3 regions of the Paraliobacillus sp. X-1268 genome follow, and region 1 is predicted to be linked to each of the others. Evidence: riboswitches for the same ligand, from Rfam matches in the RefSeq annotation. Region 1 holds a riboswitch; each other region holds the start of a gene.
The links. Region 1 has a riboswitch for cyclic di-GMP ahead of D2K62_RS09095 (competence type IV pilus major pilin ComGC). Riboswitches for the same ligand answer to the same signal wherever they lie in the genome.

Region 1 (5,851 bases):
ATAATAACTAGTAAAACTACACCAATCGATAGCAATGAGTAGATACGTGACCATTTAAATATCATTTTAATCAGCCTCTTCCACTAAATAATCTGCATTAATACCAAAATTAAATGTTGCAACATAGTAATCATCTATTTTTTCTAAATTTATTAAATTTACATTCTCTGCATATGTCGACCCATTAATATTTTGACTAAAGTTGGCAGCTTCTGATAATGCATTTAAATGAATACCTACTGTTACACCATTCGTGATAGTAAATGAATAGTTTTCAATAAACGTATCGTTTGGCAAATCAGCTTGGATATCGTCTAATAAAAATAAAGAAGGATAAACAGCAGTTTCTAATTGCTCAATTTGTGCTTTCAATGTCTGTTTTTGTTGTTCGACCATGTTAAGTGTATTAATTTCTGCTATAATTTCAGATTTATCTATTCTTTCTTGTTGTAGAGAAACATATTTATTCTCCAAACTTGTATGGAGAATGAAGAAACTAATACTAATAATAAGTAAACTGACCATAAATATAGCAAGTAGCAAATATAGGGCGGTATTTATCTTCTTTTTTTCAACAAAATTTATTTCTATCATAAGGTGATCCCCTTACTATGAAGTTTAAATAGTCTTCTCTTCACTTTCTTTGTGTTAATCCATATACAGTAGCATATTCTGGTGGTAAGTCACTAGGAAATGCTATAGTTTTAATTGGCAAATTGAAACGAGATGCCAGTGATTCATTTATTAACGACTGCGCTGGAAAATCACCGATTAATAATAAATGAGAAACTTGGGCCTCACCTGACATAATAGAATATTGATAGAAATCCATAAAACGTTCTATCGTTATTAACTGATCATCAATCAGCTCTCTCCACATATCTTCAATTGAATGCATCGAATCTTCAACTAGATTATTAGTAAAAATCATATCATTACTATTCAAATGAATATGGCGATTGAAGATTGGTTTTTGATCATGAAAGACGGTGAGCACTAAGTCCGTTTTAGACCACTGAATCATAAGTAAATGCTCTTCTTTGTTAGCAAGATCCAAATTATAATAAGTCCGATATACCGATAGAAAAGACAAGTCAGCTACCATCAGTTTTACATTTGCTCGTTCAAACACTTCTAAGTAAGCATTTAACCGTTCTTTTGGATATGCAAATAAAAGAATTTTATTGGTTTGTTCTTCTTCTGCAATAACCTCAAAATCTATAACTGGATTTTGAAAAGGCAGTCGAATACTACCTTCTAATTCTAATTCAATATATTTTTTCACTTCATCTTTAGTTAATTGTTTAGGTACTGATTCTTCTCTCATCGTAACAAAAGCATCTGGAACGCAAAATGCGAGGTGCTTATTCCTCCATTTTTTATCTTTAACAACATTTTTAATGATAGTTGTTAACCTTTGTTGATCTATGATTTTCCCATCCTCAACAATGCCATGTTCCAATGGTATTTCCCCATAGTCTTTATTAGCTGTAACGTTTTTTTTAGTGGAAACAAGATATCGAATCATCGTATCATTTATAGCGATGTTTATTCTATCTTTGTTAAATAAACTCATTTGTGTTCATCCTTTAAAAAAATAATGTAATGTACCAATTGATTATTTGACTACCAAAAAAATAAGTAGTTAACGCAGCGATGCAAATAGAGGGTCCAAATGGCACCGGACTTTTACGATTGATTCTTCTAGTAGCCAGTAATAGCAATGTGATAATTGTCCCGAAAATAGTTGCTAGAAAAAAAGTTAGTAGAATTCCTTTATATCCTAACACAATTCCTAGTATAGTGAATAACTTCATATCACCCGCACCCATACCACCTTTACTAACAAGAATGATCAGCGTTAATAATATAAATCCGACTGCTGCACCAGCAATTGAAGACCACCACGGTTCTAACGGATCAATAAAGCGTAAAATAATTAAAAACGGTAGGAAAAACAATAAAACTTTGTTAGGTATTAGCATATAAGTGATGTCAGAAACAACGATAATCACACATAAAGAAGTGAGTATTAGTGCCATTACTAGCTCTAATTGAAACCCAAAAAAATAATAGCTAAAACTGAAAAGGAAAGCTGTAGATAATTCTATTGTAGGATAAAGAGGGGAAATCTTTTCTTTACAGTTTCTGCATTTACCAGTTTGAAACAGATAAGAAAATATCGGAATCAGCTCATACCAATGCAATGTTTTATCACAACGAGGGCAATAAGAACGTTCAGATTCTAAGAAATTATTATTCGGTACACGCAAACCAACAACATTATAGAATGAACCAAATACACTTCCAAAAATAAAAAAGATAACGATATAATAGACTTCCATATTTTTTATCTCCTAATTATGTATAAAAGACCCCTTTGGGAAGGGATCTTTTATATTGAAAATTAATTTTCATTAACCTGATTATGGTGTTGTAGTTGGTTTAGTAAAACTGTATGTCCCACCATCTTTATATATCACTCTTGTTTTGACATAATCTCCATCTTCTAAATAGCCATCATCAATCAAATCCTGTACTGTAGTACTGCTACTCGTAAAATTACCCTCTACATCTGCTAGTCTTGCAGCATCAAGGATTAGTTCCTCTTGTGCCTCAGCAGCATTACTTCTAGCATCTTCAGTTATATTCCCAATTGCAGGAACAGCAATTGCTACAATAATACCTAAAATAACAATAACTGCTAAAAGCTCTACTAATGTAAAACCTTTCTCATTGCGTAACATTTTCCTCATTCTAGTTAACATTTTATTATTCCTCCTCATTTAATTTCTCTTATAAAAAAAGACTCACAGCATAAAGATGGTGTCAGTCGGTTGCACTACTAGCTCAAATTTATCCAAGTGCCCAGATACAGATAAACCTTCATTGCTTCTACTATTCGTTTTATACTAATAGTTCTATTATACTACATTTTTATAACCTGTCTACACTTTTAGATATTTTCAAACAAGCTAAACATAGGTATAACGATCGCTAAAACAATTGCGCCTACGATTACAGCTAAAAACAGAATCATTATCGGTTCAATTAATGACTTTAACTTTTCCGATGATTCATCTAATTCTTGTTCATAAAAGTCAGAAACTTTTTTCAACATCGCATCAATTGAACCTGTTCGTTCGCCTACAACAATCATTTGTGTAATTAATTTAGGGAAAACCCAATGTTTTTCCATAGGCGTGGCTAGTGACTCTCCCTTTTCAAGGGAATCTCTACTTTCACGCAAAACTTGTTTAATTACTTTATTATCTATAACCCGTTCCGTTATCGTAACAGCTTGTAAGATTGGTACAGAACTATTTAACAAAGAACTTAATGTTTGCGTCATTCTAGCGAGTAAAGATTTTTGAATAAACATACCGAATATTGGAATTCGAAGTTTTATGACATCAAATAAATAAGAAATGTTTGGGCGTCGATTTAATAATCTAATCGTCACACCTAATACTAATATTAGTATCATCATAATCCACCAATAAGACTGAACCATATCGCTAATATTTAATATCGCTGCTGTATATGGTGGTATTTCTTGGTCAAAAGATAGGAACATGTCCGTGAAAATCGGTACAATAAATGCAAGTAAAAAAATAGTGATAAATACGGCAACAATACCAACCACAACAGGATAGGTTAATGCAGTTATGATCTTTTGTTTTAACTGGTATTGTTTCTCATAATAAGTAGCCATTCTATCAAGGATTTCATCTAAATTACCACTAATTTCTCCAGCATGGATCATACTGATTAATAATTCAGGGAAAAGACGAGGAAATTCTGCTAATGCATCAGATAGGCCAATTCCTTCTTCTAGATCGTTTTGAATTTGTTGTAGTGCTTTTTTTAGTGGTTTACTTTGTGTTTGATCTTCTAGAATAGAAGTTGTTTCTACTAATGTTATACCGGCATCTATTAACGTCGAAAATTGACGGAGAAAAATAACAAAATCCTTATTCTTTATTGGATTACCTATATAAATATCTTTGTATAAAAATGAGTTCAATTCATTTATCTCAAATAAAATTAGTCCTTGAGACTTTAATTGTTTGATCGCTTCTTTTTCATTCTCGCTACTAATTTTCCCTTTTTTTATCTTGCCATCGACAGATTTCGCTTTATACGCATAATAGTTCATAAAATTCCACCTCTTCCCCCATCATAACTTGAACTAAAAAGTCATATCTTTTAAATACGGAGATGCATGTTTTTGCGTTATAATTCCTTGTTGTATCATCCGTTTTATATCCATCGTCATGGTATGCATACCATACTCTTTAGACGTTTGCATGGTGTTAGGAATCTGATGCATTTTTTCTGATCGAATTAAGTTTTTTACTGCAGGTGTGTTAATTAAAATTTCAGTTGCTGCTGCTCGTCCAAATCCTTTTGCCAAAGGAAACAAGCGCTGCGATACAATGGCCTCTAACACATTAGCAAGTTGAATTCTTATTTGACTCTTTTGGTGGGCAGGAAAAACATCAATAATTCGATCCATCGTTGAGGACGCATCAGTTGTGTGCAGTGTTCCTAGAACTAAATGTCCCGTTTCTGCAGCAGTTATTGCTGTAGAAATTGTTTCTAAGTCGCGCATCTCACCAACTAGTATCACATCTGGATCTTGACGCAAACACGCACGTAACCCTTTTTGAAAACTACTCGTATCGAAACCTACTTCTCTTTGATCGATAATGCATTTGTTATGCTGATACAGATATTCGATTGGATCCTCTAACGTAATAATATGTCGGTTCATTGTTTTGTTCATATAATCAATCATTGCTGCTAAAGAAGTACTTTTTCCACTTCCAGTTGGACCTGTTACCAATACTAACCCTTGTGGTAACCCTGCTATTTCTTTCAATACGTTAGGTAAATCTAAATCTTCAATAGATGGAATCGTAGTTGGAATCGTTCGAATAGCTAATGAGATACAATTTCGCTGAAAGAAAATGTTCATTCGAAAACGTGATACACCCGCAATTCCATGTGATAAATCTAGTTCTCTTTCTTCTATTAATTTAGACCACATCTCTTCAGTTAGAATCGATTTAGCCATTTGTTCTGTATCCGTTGGCTCTAATTTATCCTGTCCATGAAGTTGTAACCGACCGTCCACACGAAAAATTGGTTGTGAACCAACAGTTAAATGAACATCTGATGCTTTTTTATGAAATGCTGTAGTTAATAATTCCTCTAGTCTATTTTCCATGTTTGCTCACCTACTCTTCCGTTGCCACGCGTAATACTTCATCAAATGTGGTAATACCCTGCTGTACTTTTATTAGACCATCTACTAACAGAAATCGCATGCCATTTTGCTTTACATATTCTTTAATATCTGTCATATCAGACTGATTCATCATCATTTTTTTGACTTTATCATCGATTACTAAAAGCTCATGAATTGCTGATCTACCACGGTAACCTGTTGATCTACAACTATCACAACCAACACCTTCGACCACTTCCGTTAAATCTATATTATGACGGCTAAAAATTTCTTTTTCCATTTTAGTTACGGATCGTGATTGTTTACAATCAACGCAAACCTTTTTAACTAAACGTTGAGCCATAACAGCTGATAAAGCAGAAACGACAAGATAAGGCTCAACATCCATATCAAATAGACGAGGAATCGCTGCAATCGCACTGTTTGTGTGTAATGTACTAAAAACTAAGTGCCCCGTTAGTGCTGAACGTATAGCTATTTCAGCAGTTTCACGGTCACGAATTTCCCCAACCATTATTATATTTGGATCTTGACGTAAAATTGAGCGTAACCCTTTTGCAAAAGTAAGACCTACCGCACTATTTACTTGAACTTGAT
Region 2 (5,851 bases), on a different contig from region 1:
CTGAATGATATGGGTTATGAAATAGGGTCTCTAGAACTATATACTATTCAACCGAAGCACTTTCCTTCTTTGAGAAACAACACAGATATAGATATTCAAGTAGTGACAGGTGAAAATTTAGAAGTTCTTCTTCATCTACAATATCAGTTTGACCTTAACTTTGGAAGTGAGTTTGCAAAACAAAAAGCTGATCTTATAAAACGTCAATTTGAAGAGGAACATATTCATCAAGTTTTAGCTTTTTATAAAGGAGCTCCAGCAGGTTGTGTAGATGTTATTATTTCTAATGAAACAACAGAAATCGATAATCTTACTGTTGTCGAATCGTTTCGGAATAGAGGAATAGGCAGCAGATTACAAGAATTTGTAATGAAGACATTCCCTGATAAGACTGTCATATTAGTGGCTGACGGTGAAGATACGCCTAAAGAAATGTACTTAAAACAAAACTATAAGTATCGTGATTTTAAATATGAAGCACAAAAAATATATCAAGATTAGATTTTAATGAATTTTATAAGAAACCAGGAATTTTGCCACATTTGTCGAAAAGGTAACTAATGAACACCAAATTACTTTAAAAAGAAAGCGAGGCTTATATGAAAAAACTATATATTAAGCAAAAAGTTTTTAGTTTGGGTGGTAATTTCACTGTTAAGGACGAATTTGAACAAGATAAGTATGTGATAAAAGGAAGTTTCCTTTCCATTCCAAAAACTTTTACTATCAAAGATACCTCTGAAAATGAAATTGGTACAATAACAAAGAAGGTATTTAGTCTAATGCCGAAATTTTTCGTTCAGGTTGATGGAAAAGATGTTGTTACTATTAAAAAGGAATTTTCTTTTTTAAAATCACGCTATCAAATTGAAGGGCAAGATATTTCAGTACGTGGTGACTGGTGGGACAAAAAATTTGATATAGTGAGCAATGGCGAAATAGTAGGCCAAGTTACCGAAAAATGGTTATCATGGGGCGACACCTATGAGGTAAACGTTAACGACGAATCACTAGAACATATAATTATTTCATTAGTTATAGCGATTGACTTTGTCAAACAAGAAGAAAGCACCGTAGCAACAAATGCGGGTAATTAATTACAACAGAGGGGGCAGAAGAAGATGCTGTTAGCACTATATAATGTAGATAAACAGTTACATACAATAGATGAAACGGTCCCTAGCTTGACACCATATTTATTAAAACAACAGAATCCAACACCAGTTATAATTGTATGCCCAGGTGGTGGGTATACACATCGTGCAGAACACGAGGGAACACCTATTGCAGAATGGCTCAATGAAATTGGAATAGCAGCAGTAGTATTACATTACAGAATAGCTCCTCATCAACAACCGACTCCGTTAAATGACGCTAAACGAGCTATTCGCACTGTTAGACATCATGCTAGCGAATGGAATATAGACCCAGATCGAGTCGGTATATTAGGTTTTTCTGCAGGCGGGCATTTGGCAGCTTCCGCTGGTATTCATTACGATGAGGGTAATCCTGAGGCGACTGATGCCATTGAACATCAAAGCAGTCGTCCTAATCTAATGGTACTATGTTACCCTGTTATTTCGATGGGTGAATTTACGCATGAAGGCAGTAAGCAGGCTTTACTTGGCGAACAACCTAATTCTTCTTTAGTGGAACTTATGTCTTTGGAATACCATGTTACAATTGACACACCACCTGCTTTTTTATGGCATACAGTAGATGATGGCGCCGTTCCAGTAGAGAACAGTCTACAGTTTGCTAGTGCTTTAAGTAGAAAAAAAGTTCCTTATGCGTTGCATGTTTTTGAAAGTGGCCGACATGGACTTGGACTTGCGAATGATCTGAAAGATGTCAGCTGGTGGACATCTGTTTGTGAAATGTGGCTAAGAAAAAGGGGATTTTAAAACACAAGTAAAAAGTAAACATAATCTGAATTTCTGTATATTTTAATATAAATGTTAATCTGAGTTTTCTAGGGAGTGACGTTATTTATGTCTACTCCCTAGTTTTCTCACTATTTTCGTCATCCAATAAGCACTAATCGCTATAACCAAATCAACAAGTAACAGATAAAATGAATTCATTCCTTTATCAAATTTTAATAATCCTACCTTATCTTCAATAATTGCTAATCCAAACGCAAAAAGAATACTTAATAGTAAGATGTATAAATAAAAACTCTTCTTATTATTCGTACAATACTGGTATATAAGTAAAAAAGCTACTGGTAGTGCGGAAGCAGTCATGCTGTGCATAGGGGATAAACGGTGTAAGAAAATAGGTGTGAACGAAAAAACCGTGACGCGATAATATAATTTCTGCGTATGTCCAGAGCATATGTACTGTATAACCAAAGAAAAAAACTTCAAAAATTCGTTTGCGATCCACTTTAAAATAAAGAAGAACCAAGGGTGATAAAAAGAAAAGAACAACTATCCAGAATTGCCATGTTCCAAAGCTTGAATAGGCATGCCAATACGAACGGAAAAGTTCATTTAACGCTTCGTTCTTATCATATATATTCTCCCAGTACGTTTGATAGTCCATGAAGAGCCCTCCTATAGTAGCAATAGTATTTTTCTTATTTTGTGACGTTAAATGTAATCTATACCGAAAAGAATTAAACCGTAGTGTAATTTAACTGCGTTCTTTAGCTTAAAAATATACAATAGCCTTTTCGGTCGAAATATGTTGAATTATAATTAAAAATAAGCTATTCTTAAAACAATACTAAAGTACTAATAAAAGGTGTTACTAAATAGAATATCACGAAAAAGGCAAACTATTTGAAAGAATAGGACGCAAAGTCATGGGTCTAAGGTATGGATTTATCTTCATTACTATTGATCGCCAGACCACCAAATTACATTTACAGTTATTTTGGCTATACATTGATTTGTGATAGCTTTTTTTATACTCTTTTATCGAACTACTAATAGTTATGAGTAGAACTATGTTAATTAGTATTTATAGATTATAAAAAGAGGTGTAAACATGAGACTAATCAGTATCTCAGACTATGACAACAAAAGTATGGTACTTGCCAAGCCAATATATGATTCGAGCAAACGTGTTTTACTTGCAACTGGTAGAACGATCGATCCTAAAATACAATCTAGACTAGAAAACATGGGCATTAATTTTCTTTTTATAGAGGATGAGGTTTCTAAAGGAATTACAATTGAAGATATGCTCGATATGCCAACATGGACAGACGCCATTCAAGCAGTTAAAACCTTTTATGAACATGTGACGCAAAAAAGCACGCCGGAATTAAAACCTATTCAGCAAGTAGCAGGCATATTGCTTAAAGAAGTAAAGCATAGACCAACACTTATACTTATTCCATCGGGAACAATGACAAAGGAATTACAGCCTTATGCACATGCAGTTAATGTCACAATTCTGGCTTTATTGACTGCCAAAGAAATGGGCTATAATGACTTAAAACTTAGGGATCTAGCAATTGGTTCCTTATTACATGATATAGGTAAAGCAATTGATACAGATGAACAGAAACATCCTGATTCAGGGTTCCAATTATTGCGAACAATTAGTCAGTTTAGTATTGTATCAGCTCATATTGCCTATCAGCATCATGAAACATTAGACGGAAAGGGTTTTCCACGTCAAATAAAGGATAATGATTTTCTAGAAATTGCTCAAATTTGCGCTGTTGCAAACCGCTATGATAATTTAATTGTAAAAAAAAAGCTTCCACCACATGATGCTATGGAAGCAATTATGGCTATGTCAGATCGTTTGTATTCGCACAAAATTGTTACAGCTTTTAGTCAATCCATTTCTACTTACCCACCAGGAACGAAAGTACTGATCAATCATAATCAACCAGCAATTGTTACTGAAATAAACAAACATTTTCATCGACCAATGATAAAAATACTTGCGACTGAAAAAGTGATTGATCTAATTGATAATCCTACGTTTATGATAAAACCATTTGAATCAGCAGTATAGATTACTCTCCGAATAATTTCACTTTAAACGATCCATGTTAGCATTAGGAGGTGTTTAAAGTGGGAAAAGACCGTCAAGAAAAGAAATTAAGAGAAAGTGGACGTGTTGAATCTGATCGAGATCAAGATCTAAGTAAAGCAGGAGCAACTAAAATGTCTAGCCCTGAAGAAGGCAGAAAATTGAACGATGGGAAATAAGGCAGCATAGTATCAAAAAATAGATTTTGAAGAACACTTTTCTTTTTTTAGAAAAGTGTTCTTTATTATATGAAAAATAAAAAAATTAAAAGAGGAATCTAAATTGATTGGATATTTATGTTAAAATAAATATAACTTTGTGGTAAGAGATTACAAAAGTTAATACTAATTTTTTTGTTGAAGGAGAGTTTTATGATTCAAAACGTTTTTAAAGAAGCGATGACAATACTTAGTAATAATTGGTTGAAGATTATCGGAATGGTTCTTCTAACTTATTTTATCAAGCTTTTACTTGGAACAGTGCCTATTCAGGGGTCTGTAAGTATTAGAATGGATCCATTAGCAGTATCAAGTTTAGACTCAATACAGTCATTACTAATAGGACCATTAGTAAATAGCATATTGTTTTTTATACTTCTTCAATACATTATCCTAACCAAAAACACGATGAGAAAAAGGTTTTTGACCGCTATCACTTATCCATTTCGAAACGCGCGCTTGCTCTATAAAGGACTTATTGTCTTAATCATTTCAAATTTCCTACTGTATCTTATCGGAATGTTAGCTATATATACAGTAATTATATTTCTTGCAATTATTCCAGTTGGGTTAAATTTAGGAACAGGTTCGATAATAGCTGGTTTTATAATTCTATATGGTATTCTTTTTTGGCTTTATTTAGGTACTTCACAAGCGCTGTATTTGTTACATGATGACCCTACGCTTGGTATCTTTAGAAGTGTTAAACAAAGTTTCTCCTTAATGAAAGGTAATAGATGGTCCTTATTCGGATTATTTTTATTAACAGGCTTAGGGTTTATCATCGGCATACTACTATTACTAGTTGGAGCAATATTTAGCATCGTGGTATACGAAGTTGCTCGCTTAGCTTTTTACAGAGAACTGTTACGCAAAAAACGAAAGAAAGAATGGCAGGATAAAGTTCAGAGAGTAGACTAGTTGATGTTAACTTATCCCATTAAATGTTTAATGTGCAAAAATATTGCGAGTTGTTATTTTTAGAAACATAGATAAACTAATAATCTAAAGGAAGTTATTTTTATGAAAAATAAATTAACAGGTTACATAGTTCTTATTATTGCTATAATCTCTATTATAAGCTTTGGATTATATAAGTGGTTTATTGACAGTCAATTAAGAACTGATACATTTATTTATGTTTCATTTGTTCTTGCATACTTATTTAAGTATTTAGCAAATGGAGAGACGGATACAAACGCTCAAGACAAAAAGGAAGTTTATTTATCTATAAAGGCATTACGAATAAGTTATTTACTATTGGTAGTTGGTTTAGGGATAACATTGCTTGTAACTGAGGGAACAAGTATGCTAATGGAATTTGAAAATGCACCTTTAGTAATCTGCTTCTCGATGAGTATAGTGATCTATCCTTTAGTCCGGGCAGTTATATTTTTAAAGCATGCAAAGATGTGATAACCCGTAAAGATTGTTAGCATGTCTCTTAAACATTATGGAATCAATACAAAGCGAGGTACCCTTAAGTCATGAAAGTCACCGAAGAAAAATTTACTGTAAATGGAATTACTTACAATATTAAAACTCCAATGAATACAGATGCAAAAGCTTTGTCAGATTTACGGCTACAAATTGATGGAGAAACTGAAAATTTAGATAGAGTAAGAGGGGAAGAATAC
Region 3 (5,851 bases), on a different contig from region 1:
ATTTTGAAGATATCTTTGAAGCGATTGATGGGCTTGATGCAGACGTAATTTCAATTGAAACGTCAAGAAGTCACGGGAACTTGATTGCTACTTTCGAAGATAATACCTATAACAAGGAAATTGGACTTGGTGTTTATGATATTCATAGTCCTCGTGTCCCAAGTATAGAAGAAATTAAGCAAAATATTAACCGAGCATTACAAACGATTTCACCAAATCAGTTTTGGATTAATCCCGATTGTGGTTTAAAGACTAGGAATGAAACTGAAACAATAGAAGCACTTCAAACAATGGTAGATGCTGCAAAGATCATAAGAAAAACAGCACTATCTTATCAGAAATAGAATAGTAATATTAGCAAGCCCTCCACAGTTATCTGCGCTGGAGGGCTTTTTACTTTACGAAGTTAGCTGAAGACGTAGACGTGCCTGCGGAAAGCGTCGTGTATTTTTAGAGCGAGCCTTGTGTCGCAGTTGATGATTGTTGTAATGGAAAGGTAATTGCTACGTTAACTTATGAACCTCTCACAATTGGAATTTATCATTAAGAAAGTGTTGTTTATTTCTAGATTGCGTTAAGCCTGTGATTTTTTCGTCTGAATTTATCGATGTTAACCGTGAGATTCCTTATTTTCACTATTAATTATTCGCAAATTAGGTACATTTTAATTAAAGAAACATAAAATGCTACTGAACCAATTATTATGGTTCAGTAGCAGGGGGACCAATAGGATATTATTAATTAATGGAAAGGAGAACTTCTCTTTTTATTAAAGAATGTCTAACTGTGCAACAAGTGTTAAAAGAATCTGTAAAAGCACTTGGATGGATGCTGCAACATCCGTATCGGTAGTTGTTACGTTAACAGATTCACTTCCGTCAATTACAATAAGTTGTCTGTTAGATTGATCAATTCTAGAATATCCTAGAAGTTCTTCTGTTACCTCTTGTGCTCTTGAACTACTCGCTATTGAAATGTTTACTACAATAACGATCGCTACTTGCAAGGCGGCTTGCAATGATACAGCCACCTGGGTATCAGTCGTATCCACCGTTACATCTGTGGAGTTCAAAATAAAAATTGCCTCTTTTGATTGCTGCTCAATGTCAGAAATTTGGTCTGCATACTGACTAACCGCTCTTGATTGATTATTCGTTCTACTCACAAAAATACCTCCTTGTTTTTTTTAGGACTCAGAATTGTCTTTATTGCGCTTGATTTGCTGCAATTTTTCAATTAATGCCTCTGTCTGTACAGTCATCGTTTTTTCACTATTTTGTTGATCAGCTAAAAAAGCCTCTGTTTGTGCTTTAAGTCCTTCAACCGACTTTTTAAGGTTGCTTTTTTCATCATCTGACAGTTCTGTATTTCTAGAAATATTTAGTCTCTTAAAAAGATCAGAGACATGTACTTGAATCAAGTCACTTGATATTTGATTCAACTGGTTTTGGATATCCCCATCTGTCAATGTTCTCCCCCCTTTTGGCTAAGTTATCTTACACCATATATATATACGATTATCTATAATGTGAGCGGGTTCTTATCACGAATAGTACAAGAATGGACAAATGTTACCGATTGAAACGACTAGAAAATAAAAAAGCAACCGACACAATCATTGACTGTGACGATTACTTTCATTAACTAGCATTTTTCAATCTACGGTTTCTGTTGCAAAAGAACTTAAAAGAATCTCTTCAAATGCATTAACATCTGACGGTTTCGCATATAAATAACCTTGTCCATATCCACATTGTAACTCTAAGAGAGCTTTAGCTTGCTGGTGTGTTTCTATTCCCTCAGCAATTATATTTAAATTTAAGTTTATTCCAATATCTATAATTGTTTTTACAATAGAAAGATCCTTTGCATTTTCTATATGCTCGATAAAGGACTTATCTATTTTAATTGTGTTAATAGGTAACTCTTTTAGGATATGTAATGACGAATAACCTGTACCAAAATCATCAATAGCAGTTTCAATTCCAAGTTCTTTTAAACCGTTTAAAACCTCAATGGACGATTCAATATTATGCATAATACTTTCTGTTATTTCCAATTCTAAATAGTTTGCTGGAAGACCTGTTTCAATTAAAACATCACGTACTATCGTAACAAAGCTTTCTTGTTCAAACTGTTGGACAGAAATATTTACGGAAACACATAACGGTTGAAAACCTTTCTTTTGCCAATCTATATTCTGCTGACAAGCTCTACGCATGACCCATTCACCAATCGAAAATATTTGTCCCGTTTCCTCTGCTATGGGAATAAATTCAGCAGGTGAGACTTGACCTAATACTGGATGATTCCATCTTAACAATGCTTCCATTCCAATTATCGCACCTGATTGGATATTTACTTTTGGTTGATACAAAAGTGATAATTGATTTAATTCAATTGCTTTTTTTAACTCAATCTCAATTGTCATTTTGCGCGTAATATGTGCATTTAGTTCTGGATTAAAAAAGTGATATTTATTTCCCTTACTCTTCGCAACATACATTGCTGCATCTGCATGTTTAAATAATTTAAGTCCGTCTAACCCATCGGTTGGATACATACTAATTCCAATGCTGGGTGCAATGGGAATTTCATGATAATCAATTAAAAAAGGTTTGTTAAAAACACACAACAAGTTATCGGCAATATGGCTACAATCCTTTTGATTCTGACCTGGCAAAATAACAACAAACTCGTCTCCCCCAACTCGATAAACATCTGCCGTACTGCTTAATACTTTTCTTAATCTGTCTGAGGCTATTTGTAAGACACGATCTCCAATTTGGTGTCCTAATGTATCATTAATACTCTTAAAGCGATCTAAATCCATTAACAATAACGCCAACGGTTTATTAGATTCTTTAGCCTTTTCCATCATCGTTCCTAGATCTTCAATAAAGGAAGCTCTATTTTTCAAACCTGTTAATGTATCATGATAAGCTAAGTTTCTATACTCACTTACTAACTTACTGTTTTTTCGCATAACTACTAGTTGGCGACCAATAATCATGAAAAAGGTAACACTTAATCCTATACTTAACGCATTAAGTTCCCAATTATAACTTTGTGTTACGAGGATTAATAATGTAATCGCACTAATATAAGGTAAGGCATTTTCTCTGTTGTTAAAGTAATTAATGACTTTCCAATCTAACTCTGTTGTATTTGAATGCACGAATTTCCCTGAGACACCAATCATTAATAAAGCGAAAAACCAAACAACATCCACAAGACTTCCAATCTGATATCCTCCCATTACATTTAAATACGTATAGTATATATCAGCAACTACTTGAAAAAAGAAGCCAGCAATTATAAAGATCATGATCTCCTTTTCTTTAGAATTATGTGATAGGAAATATAAATTTGAAATCGCAAACAAAATACTAATACTGCAAATTAGGTAAAGTAAGGTGACCACCGTGCCAAATATCTCTTCTCCTTGAGCAACTAGAATTGGACTCATTAAATAATACGCACTGACTGAAGTTGTAAAAGTCATAAAAACCACTACGGTAAATAAATAGGGAGTAGTAGAAATAGTTGTTTTAATAACCCTAATTTTATAAAGTAACCCAATTAGAAAACAAATATAAGCTAGTAACCATAATAAAAAAGATGCTTCAGGATACTTCATAGAATCCAGTGTTAGGAAAGCTACCAACCAATTAATACTAGAAACTGTATGAAAAAATAGACCGATACTTAAAATCAGCCAAAAATACCTTTGTTTATCAGTAGTAATACGATATGCTTTGTTTAACCAAAATAAAGCAATAATTCCGAGTATAGCTTGTAGACTAATAGTAAGAAAAGAACGTAGCCAATCATGATCCTGTAAAAGTAACAAGACAATATAATAACTAAAAGCTATACTAAAAGCGGATAAAATCGCTTTTCGTTTAGAGGAAAACATCGCACTTCACCCCGATCCAGATAGTCACAACATACATAAAAAGGCTATTCCCAATGGAAATAACCTTAGAATTACCAGTTATCGTTGCCCATTTGGTAACACAGCCACCATAGTTTTCCCTTAGGCCTGTTACTTTGCGTCCTTATTTTTCAATAAGTTTGCCTTTTCAATGCAGAAGTTCATTTTTATAATATAGTTCGATTGTATCATAAATAAGCAGCCTATGCGGTACTTTATAACTATAATTTGACTTCAAACAAAATATTTCCCATAAAATTCACTGTATTAAATAGTTGGTTTATGCAAATCACTTTATTTTTTTCTTTAACACGGTAATAATAGATATAGAAATGAGGTGTCGAACATGCAATGTAAAATGAATCGCAATGCTGCAAAAATACTTAGAGGTTGGTTGGAAAGTGATGGTGCAGAAGGAAAAATGGTTCGTGTATATGTAACGGAGATGCACGGAAATCATGCGCACTATGACGTGATGTTAGATACACCGACAGAACATGATGAAATTGTTAAAACGGATAAAGATATCGATGTATTACTAGATGCTAGAGAAGACTTTTTAGATGGCGTCTGGATTCAATATTTCTTTGTTCCACAAGAAGGATTTGCTATAAGTAACTCATCTAAAGGCTTACCGCCACATCATCATTAAAAAACACGCGTCTATCCATTATTCAGATGATAGACGCGTGTTTTTCTCACTAATAAAAAATTTCTATTTTTGATGACGTTAATTCCATTCCTTGAATTTCGAGACTAGTTTTTTCACTTTCTTTACTAGCCTTCCCTCTTCTTTTCTTTGCTTTTGCCACTCGTTATAGCTTGCTATACCAATTAATAGGAAACCTGCAAGTAATAGATACGCCCACCAAGGCATATTGCCCCAATATGGTTTAGTCTGATAGATCACATTAAAGAGAAGTGTACCAAACCCAATAAAAAAGTAAGATTTAATTTGAAATTGAGCTCCTATCACTAAAGATAGTAAGGAAAGAACTCCGACAATTAAAGCATCCCATATCGTATTACTCGAAATTGCATCCATTACTAAAATGACGGTCACTAACAATAAAGAGAGCGATTGAATAGGTGACATTATGTTTTTATAGTTTTTCCAAGTCTTCAGACTCAAAATAATTGCTAAGACAAGAACAGGTAAAACCCTAAATTCCGTATGAAAAAGTTCCGAAATAAAAGAGAGATATTCCTCTATAATAGAATAATAAGTTGGCAGAAAACTAACCAAACCTAATGTGACAATAGCTTTCTGCGCTATGTGATATTGAAACCTTCTCACTTGCGCAAATAGCCATATCGTTAGTAACACATATGGAATAATCTGTATCCAAACACTATTAAATGTTTGAAGAAAAGTGAAAGAATAACCAAGATAAAATACAGCTACAATAGAATACCAATCAATATAGCGACTTTCTTCATTCCATTGGTACAGGCTCTTAAACAAGATTTTCCCTGCAATAAATAGAATAAAAAAACTAGCCAAACTAATTAAAAACAACTGAGTATCTTGATACAAATAGCGTTGTTGTTCCCAAATGCCTAACGATAATGTTAAAGGAATCACTAAACCAACAAACCACTTTCTCCTGTGTAAAAAGTAAACATTAAGAAGTACATAAGATAGAACGGATAAAACCCCTCCTAATGAATTAACTTCGTATACGCTAAGAATCGTATATAAACCGTAGTTAGAAAAAGGAATAATATACCATTCCATTCTTTCCTTCCAAGTCTTATTTACAACGAACCATCCTACAAAGAATAGAATGCTAGACCAAAACCAATAGTAACCTTGTGAGACATTTTCAAATAAATTATAATACGGAACGGTCGTAATTAGAATAAATGTAACCAAAGTCAAAGCTGCATAAAGAAATAGCTTGATCGTCCATT

Region 2: another riboswitch for cyclic di-GMP. It lies ahead of D2K62_RS01145 (HD-GYP domain-containing protein); the one in region 1 lies ahead of D2K62_RS09095 (competence type IV pilus major pilin ComGC).
Region 3: another riboswitch for cyclic di-GMP. It lies ahead of D2K62_RS07770 (putative bifunctional diguanylate cyclase/phosphodiesterase); the one in region 1 lies ahead of D2K62_RS09095 (competence type IV pilus major pilin ComGC).

What each region holds. Positions count from the first base shown of each region.
Region 1 is NZ_QJSK01000005.1:110,293-116,143, reverse strand. It holds gene pilO (type 4a pilus biogenesis protein PilO) at 1-65, opposite strand, end outside; gene D2K62_RS09110 (PilN domain-containing protein) at 67-594, opposite strand; gene pilM (type IV pilus biogenesis protein PilM) at 635-1,576, opposite strand; gene D2K62_RS09100 (prepilin peptidase) at 1,590-2,345, opposite strand; gene D2K62_RS09095 (competence type IV pilus major pilin ComGC) at 2,427-2,768, opposite strand; cyclic di-GMP riboswitch class II at 2,823-2,903, opposite strand; gene D2K62_RS09090 (type II secretion system F family protein) at 2,957-4,159, opposite strand; gene D2K62_RS09085 (type IV pilus twitching motility protein PilT) at 4,193-5,233, opposite strand; gene D2K62_RS09080 (GspE/PulE family protein) at 5,244-5,851, opposite strand, start outside.
Region 2 is NZ_QJSK01000001.1:206,377-212,227, reverse strand. It holds partial or broken gene D2K62_RS19230 (DUF5613 domain-containing protein) at 1-30, shown strand, start outside; gene D2K62_RS19000 (GNAT family N-acetyltransferase) at 70-501, shown strand; gene D2K62_RS01160 (LURP-one-related/scramblase family protein) at 600-1,097, shown strand; gene D2K62_RS01155 (alpha/beta hydrolase) at 1,122-1,904, shown strand; gene D2K62_RS19350 (hypothetical protein) at 2,188-2,547, opposite strand; cyclic di-GMP riboswitch class I at 2,767-2,863, shown strand; gene D2K62_RS01145 (HD-GYP domain-containing protein) at 2,995-3,978, shown strand; gene D2K62_RS01140 (YpzI family protein) at 4,038-4,175, shown strand; gene D2K62_RS01135 (DUF975 family protein) at 4,368-5,135, shown strand; gene D2K62_RS01130 (hypothetical protein) at 5,238-5,630, shown strand; gene D2K62_RS01125 (GNAT family N-acetyltransferase) at 5,702-5,851, shown strand, end outside.
Region 3 is NZ_QJSK01000004.1:16,935-22,785, forward strand. It holds gene metE (5-methyltetrahydropteroyltriglutamate--homocysteine S-methyltransferase) at 1-344, shown strand, start outside; gene D2K62_RS07760 (spore coat protein) at 770-1,165, opposite strand; gene D2K62_RS07765 (hypothetical protein) at 1,187-1,468, opposite strand; gene D2K62_RS07770 (putative bifunctional diguanylate cyclase/phosphodiesterase) at 1,655-3,919, opposite strand; cyclic di-GMP riboswitch class I at 4,011-4,092, opposite strand; gene D2K62_RS07775 (iron-sulfur cluster assembly accessory protein) at 4,284-4,589, shown strand; gene D2K62_RS07780 (SCO7613 C-terminal domain-containing membrane protein) at 4,668-5,851, opposite strand, start outside.